One region of the Ramlibacter sp. G4-7 genome, then DNA from elsewhere that is predicted to be linked to it. Evidence: predicted binding sites of a transcription regulator. Region 1 holds the regulator's gene; the other holds the start of a gene.
The links. The regulator FNR, encoded in region 1, switches genes on or off when oxygen is low (the NO sensors DNR and NnrR bind a similar motif). The targets are predictions, from matches to a motif close to TTGATNNNNATCAA.

Region 1 (3,400 bases):
GGATCGCATACACCTCGCCGTCGACGCGGCGCGAGGCCTGCTCCGACTTGAGCACCAGCGGGCCGCCGAAGGCGTTGCTCGCCAGTTCCGGGGCCAGCGCGGCATGGCGGCCCTGCAGCGCGGCGGGTCCGAGCGCGCCCGCGGAGTGCGCAAGCAAGGGAAGCGACAGGGCGAGCGCGAGCAGCGCCATCCAGGGTTTCTTGTTCATCACGCAACGATAGGCGCTGCGCGCGAAGGCGACGTGTGAAAACGCAATTCCCCGCCTGCCGAGGCAGGCTTCCCGGCTTGTGCTTGCAGACTTCGGCCGCGCCCCCGGTCGCTTCCGCGAACTGGCGTAACCTTGCGCCTGCGGCGCCGCCCACCCAGGGTGGCGCGCGGAGACGACGCATGGACACCATCATCCTGGCCCTGCCCGGCGCGGAAAGGCTGGCCGAAACACTCGCGCAGCAACTGCATTGCGGCGCCAGCACGCTCGAGCTGCACCGCTTCCCCGACGGCGAAGGTGTCGTGCGGCTGCGCACCGGCGTCGACGGCCGCCGCGTGCTGCTGGTGGCGCACCTCGATCGGCCCGATGACAAGACGCTGCCGCTGCTGTTCGCCGCCGACGCCGCACGGGAGCTGGGCGCGCGCGAGCTGGGCCTGGTGGCGCCCTACCTACCCTACATGCGGCAGGACGAGCGTTTCCGGGCGGGCGAGGCGATCACCTCGCGCAGCTACGCGCGACTGCTGTCCTCGACGGTCGATTTCCTGCTCACCATCGACCCGCACCTGCACCGCCTGCCCAGCCTGGACGCGATCTACACGATTCCCACCCGCGTGGTCGCCGCGGCGCCGGCGATCGCCGCCTGGGTGCGGCGCGAAGTGGAGCGGCCGATCCTGGTCGGCCCCGACAGCGAGAGCGAGCAGTGGGTCGCGGACGTGGCGCGCCGGCTGGGCGCGCCGCACGTCGTCATGAGCAAGGTCCGCCGCGGCGACCGGGACGTGCAGGTGACGCTGCCCGAAGGCGCCGCGCACGACGGTCGCACCCCGGTGCTGGTGGACGACATCATCTCCAGCGGCCACACCATGGCGACCGCGGCGAAGGTGCTGCGGGAGGCGGGCTGGGCCCGGCCCTGGTGCGTGGGCGTGCATGCCTTGCTCGATCCCCCGGGGGTCGACATGCTGCACCGCGCCGGCATCGCGCGCATTGCCAGCTGCGACACGGTGCCGCACGCGACCAATGCCATCGCGGTGGCCCCGCTGCTGGCCGAAGCCCTCCGCGGGCAGCTGTCCGCCTGAAACGCGCGCGTCAGGCGTGCGGCTCGCGCCAGGGCGTAGGCCCCTCACGCGGCAGGGTGTGCGGGTGCGGGACGTGCACGTTGAGCGCGCGCAATTGATGCTCCAGCTGCGCGATGCGCTGCAGATAGCCCAGGAGCAGGCTGACGGTGAACAGGTCCAGGTCGTAATGGGAGTGCAGGCGCGCCGCCTCGAGCAGCGGGGGCACGCAGGCAGCACTGTACTCCCGGCTGCCGGGCCCCCCCATCGCCGGCACCAGCGAGCCGTATTCCACCAGTTCGTCCAGCTGCGCCGTGCTCATGCTGCAGATCAGCGCGAGTTCATCCTGGCCGATGCGGCGCAGCGGGTCGAGCCAGGTCAGGTCGGGAATTTCAGTGGCCATGGCAGGCCTCCTTCGCAGGAGTGGCGCGCAAGGCCGCGCGCGCACCGGCACAGCTTACGCCGTGCCGCGCCATCCAGGGGGCCGCCCCGATCACTGGACACGCAGGTCGAACGCGCGCTGCAGGCCCGCCAGGTCCGTGATCCGCACGTGCTTCTTGTCCACTTCCAGCAGGCGCTGCTGGGCGAAGGCGGAGAAAGTGCGGCTGACGGTCTCCAGTTTCATGCCCAGGTAGCTGCCGATCTCCGCCCGCGACATGCGCAGGTGGAATTCGCTCGCGGAGTAGCCGCGGGCCTTCATCCGTTGCGAGATGTTGAGGAGGAAGGCGGCCAGGCGCTCTTCGGCGTTCATCGACCCGAGCAGCATCATCAGGCTGTGCTCGCGCACGATCTCGCGGCTCATGAGACGGGAGATCACGTGCTGCAGGTCGACGCTGGTGGCGGCCAGTTCGCTCAGGTGGGCGTAGGGGATCGCGCAGATCTCGGCATCCTCCAGCGCCACGGCGCTGCTGGCGTGCTTGCCCGAGGCCAGGCCATCGAACCCGAGCAGCTCGCCGGCCATCTGGAAGCCGGTGACCTGCTCGCGCCCGTCCTTCAGGTTCAGGGTGGACTTGAAGGTGCCGCTGCGCACCGCGTACATGCACTGGAAACGGTCGCCCTCGTGGTACAGCGCCTGGCCCTCCTTGATCCGGCGGCGCGCGAACCTCAGGCCGTCCAGCCGCTCGACGTCGCTGCCCGTCAGGCCGCAGGGCAGGCACAGGTCCTTCAGGTGGCAGCTGGAGCACTGCGTCACCAGCGGCGCCGGCGTGCAGGCGGCGTCGCCGGCGTGCGCCCGGTCGATGAAGTGGATGGTGGCGACGGAAGCGGTGGCGGTGGTCATGTTCCCTCCTTCTGGCTTGTTCAATGGACCGCGTGCCGCCCTGCCGTTTCCACGGCACGGGCCAGCTGGTCGAATTCGGTGCTCTTGTCCAGGAAGCTCACGGCGCCCTCGCCCAGGTAGCGCTTGCGGTAGGCCGGGGCGGAGTTGTTGCTGAAGACGACGAAGGCGACCTGCGGGTCCGCCAGGCGCACGGCCTTGAGCACCTGCAATCCGCTGCCGCCTTCCAGCTGCACGTCCAGCACGACGACGTCGGGGTGGCAACGCAGGATGCCGGCGATGCAGCTCTCCGGCGTGGCGGCCTCGCCCACGATGGCGATGTCGGCCGCCCCGAGCAGCGCGTTGACGCGCTCGCGGATCTGCAGCGAATCGTCGGCGAGGAACACCTTGATGCAGCCGTTCGGGGTCATGCCTGCACTATGGGCATCCGGCCGGATTCGCGACATCGGAGCCGGCTGAATCGCTGGCTCGGAGGAGTCCGAATCGCCGCGGCGCGCGGGACTAGGGTCCCTAGGAATCGTCCTAGCCGCCTGGCTTGATCCGCATCAAGCGGTCGCGCGCTGCGTCGTCCCACCATGGGGGATCTCAATGCGAACGGAAGGCAAGCCATGTACAAGCGCATCCTCGTGCCGGTGGACGGCAGCGACACCTCGAACAAGGCCCTGGTCGCCGGCTTGCAGCTGGCGCGCGAGGGCGGCGGCCGCGTGCGGCTGGTGCACGTGCTCGATCCGATGGCTTTCATCAGCACCGGCTACGGGCCGGTGGTGGACTTGCTGGATGTCGGCAAGAAGGGGGCCGCCAAGGTGCTGGCCGACGCCCTGGAGATCGCCCGGGCCGCCGGCGTGCCCGCGGACACGAAGTTGCTGGACG
Region 2 (3,400 bases), on a different contig from region 1:
GCCAGGTAGAGCCGGCGCAGGTATTCGCTGTGCATGCGCGCGGGCAGTCGCGTCGCGTCCGCGTTCCAGGCGCGCATCGCCGTCATCGGCGTCTGCGCGCCCATGAGGTACTCGTGCAGCAGCTTGGACCAGACCAGGTCCTTCGAGTTGATCAACTGGAAGGCGGCGGCCATCCGGTGGCCGTCCAGGCACCCGGCGTCGGCCATGAGGTCCTCGAGGAAGGCGACCTGGCTCTCGTCCATGAACAGGCCCAACTCGCCCGGGTCTTCGAAGTCCACCTGGCCGGCGAGAATGGACACCGTCTTGAGCACGTGTTCGTGGCGCGCTCCGAGGATGGCCGCAGCCATGGCCAGCAGCGTGCCGCCCAGGCAGTAGCCCGCCGCATGGATGCCTGCCTCGGGGCACAGCTGCCCCACGGCGCGCACGGTGTCGAGCACTCCCAGCTGCAGGTAGTCGTCGAGGGACAGGTCGCGGTCCTCCGCACCGGGATTGCGCCAGGACACGACGAACACGGTGTGGCCCTGCTCCACGAGGTACTTCACGAGCGAGTCGTCCGGCGTCAGGTCGAGGATGTAGAACTTCATGATCCACGAAGGCACGATCAGCACCGGCTCGCGCGCGACGGTGTCCGTCGCCGGCGCATACTGGATCAATTCCACCAGCCCGTTGCGGTACACCACCTTGCCGGGAGTGAGTGCCACGCCCACGCCGGGCCGGAAAGCCTCCACGCCGCGCGGCTTGCCGCCGGCGGCAACAGCCACCGCGTCCCGCCACCAGTTCGCGGCGCCGCTGAGGACGTTCGCGCCGCGGGTGGCCACCGTTTCCTTGAGGACCTGGGGGTTGAGCAAGGGCGAATTCGACGGCGACAGCATGTCCAGCCACTGGCGCATCATGAACGCCGCGACCTCTTCGTGGTGCCCCGATACGCCGCGCACGCCGGTGCCCGCCTCCTCCCACCAGCGCTGCGTGAGCAGGAAGGCCTGGGCAAGCGCGTTGAAGGGCGGCAGCTGCCATTCGGCATGGCTGAAGCGCTTGTCGCCCGTGACCGGTGCAAGGTCGGGCGCGCACCCGCCTTGCCAGCCACGTGTCGCGTACTGCGTCCACTGCAGGCTCTTGCGCAACGCGCTGGACGCGAGTTCGACCTGCTTGGAAGGCGAAACCGCCAGGTGCACCAGCCAGTCGAACTGCGCCATCGCCACCGAGGCCGGCGAGATGCCGCCGGCCATGCGCGCCAGCGCAGTCTTCAGCGGGACGTCCAGCGGATCGGCATGCGGCAGCGAAGGGCGGGTGGAAAGCGCGTCCATGAAGCATGGTGCCGCATGCCCGCGCCGCGGGCTTGAGGGAGATCAACGGAAAGCGGCGCCGCGTTTCGTGATGGGGCCATCGCCTGCACGACCTGGACAGGGTGCGTGAGCTCCCCGCTCCGCGACCCGGTTGCCTCGCGTTCCGTCACCCGTCTCTCAGGGACGGACAAACGCAATTTGGCCTGCCCGGAGGGAATCGAACCCCCGACAACCTGCTTAGAAGGCAGGTGCTCTATCCAACTGAGCTACGGGCAGAAGAGGCGCAATCGTAACGCGGCCCTTCGGGACCTGCCCGGCGTCGGCGGCCATGCTGGCGCATTCGATGCCGGTGGGGGGAATTGGTCGGAGCGATAGGATTCGAACCTACGACCCTCTGGTCCCAAACCAGATGCGCTACCAGACTGCGCTACGCTCCGTCGCAGCGCATTCTACCGGGGCATCGCCAGCGCGCCCCTCATTCGGGTGGCGGACGGCGCGCCAGGAAGCGGCCGATGGTAAAAGCCCCGGCGGCAGCGGCTTCGCCAAGGACGAGCGCGCCTTCCATGACGAGACGGCGGATCGGGTCGGCCGTCTGCTTCAGCTCCGCGCGGACCTGTGCCTGCATGGACGGGTCCGTCACGAAGCCACGCAGCACCGGCCATTCCTCGCGCAGGTCGCGCGCCACCTCGACGACCAGCCCGGCCTGGGCCTTCTCTCGGGCGTAGGTCGACACGGTGCCCAGTGGCGGGATCGCCCAGGCCTTGGAAATCCGCGTGCCCCAATGCATGCGCACGTCATCGGGGGCGCCGTCGGCCAGGACCCAGTCGGAGCCCGCGAGCCGGCCTTCGGGACGCAGCACGCGCATGGCCTCGGCGAAGACGCGCACCCGGTCCGGGTAGTGGCAAGGGGCCTCGAAAAACAGCACGGCATCGAATGTCTGGTCTGGGTATGGCAGGGCACCCGCCTCGCCCAGGTCGAAGCGCACACGCCCCGCGAGCCCCTGCCGTTCGGCCGACATCCGCGCCGCTTCCAGCTGGCCGGGGTGCGGGGTGATGCCGCGCACCCGCGCGCCGGTCATCCGGGCGACGTTGCAGGCCGCCCGGCCTTCGCCACAACCGACGTCCAGGACGGTGCTCTCCATGTGCACGCCGGCGCTCTCGACCACCATGGCATGGATGCGCGAATCGTCCGCGTGCGCGTCCACGAGGCTGTCATGCCACGAATCGCCCAGGAAGTCGCGGTAGGAGATGTGCAGGCCGTGGTAGCCGTTCGGGGGCGGCATCACGGGTGCGCTCGGCGCCGCGCCCCTGCGGACGGGTGTCGGCGCCCTCATGGCCGGACGGCGCGCGTCAGTTGCGACAGCCGCCCTCCCTCGATGCGGGAAGGCGCTGAGGCCGTGCGCGTGCAGCAGACCGCTTCCATGGCACCCCCTTGGGCCGCCGGAATGCGGCAGCCCGGTCCTCGACGGGTCGCGCGCCTCGAACCTCCCCCGGTCTCGAATTGTGTTTTTGGTGCCGATTCGACGCTACCGATGGAAACGTCCACCGGCCTGCCTTTTATAGGGCAGTCACGTAACGGCGCCTACATTGGTTTCAACCAAATACACCTTTCGACCTACCGATGGAATAACTCCGTGCGGTGTTTCACGGATGTCCTCTCGTTCGTACTGCGGATGCGACGCGCGGCGCGCCGAGTCAGCCCGACAGTACGTAGCCGACGGTAAAGATAGGCAACGCGCTGTGCCGCCACCCCTGGAGGGAGCGGGCGCTGGGAACGCGCCTGACGTAACGCCGGCTACAACTTGACGTACTCGTAATCCACTGCCTGCGCGTTGATGCCGCGGTCCGGCGGGGCGATCCAGCCAGCCATCTTGCCCGGCTCGGTCACCCGCTGCATCAGGCTCTTGACGAAGCCGATGTCTTCCTCGGTCGGCAGCCATTCGGCCTTGCGCGCCTCGAACTCTGCAGCGGTGATCGGATTGCCCTGCGGGTCGGTGTGCATCCCCGCCCAGGCACCCACCTGCCGGCGAAAACGCGTGGACGGCAGCTTGAACTCGAAGGGCACGCCGGCCCGCTTGACGCCCATGTTCCAGCGCGTCACGCCGACGTTGCAGTCCT

Region 2: AC3EGR_RS10055 (PHA/PHB synthase family protein) is a predicted target of FNR. The motif match lies at 1,337-1,350, and genes of this name have one in related genera.

What each region holds. Positions count from the first base shown of each region.
Region 1 is NZ_JBYNTT010000002.1:308,129-311,528, reverse strand. Features, by position in the region: gene AC3EGR_RS04445 (hypothetical protein) at 1-208, opposite strand, end outside; gene AC3EGR_RS04440 (ribose-phosphate pyrophosphokinase) at 388-1,278, shown strand; gene AC3EGR_RS04435 (chaperone modulator CbpM) at 1,289-1,657, opposite strand; gene fnr (fumarate/nitrate reduction transcriptional regulator Fnr) at 1,748-2,533, opposite strand; gene AC3EGR_RS04425 (response regulator) at 2,554-2,940, opposite strand; gene AC3EGR_RS04420 (universal stress protein) at 3,139-3,400, shown strand, end outside.
Region 2 is NZ_JBYNTT010000006.1:66,085-69,484, forward strand. Features, by position in the region: gene AC3EGR_RS10055 (PHA/PHB synthase family protein) at 1-1,304, opposite strand, end outside; tRNA gene AC3EGR_RS10060 (tRNA-Arg) at 1,483-1,559, opposite strand; tRNA gene AC3EGR_RS10065 (tRNA-Pro) at 1,644-1,720, opposite strand; gene AC3EGR_RS10070 (class I SAM-dependent methyltransferase) at 1,759-2,565, opposite strand; gene boxB (benzoyl-CoA 2,3-epoxidase subunit BoxB) at 3,078-3,400, opposite strand, start outside.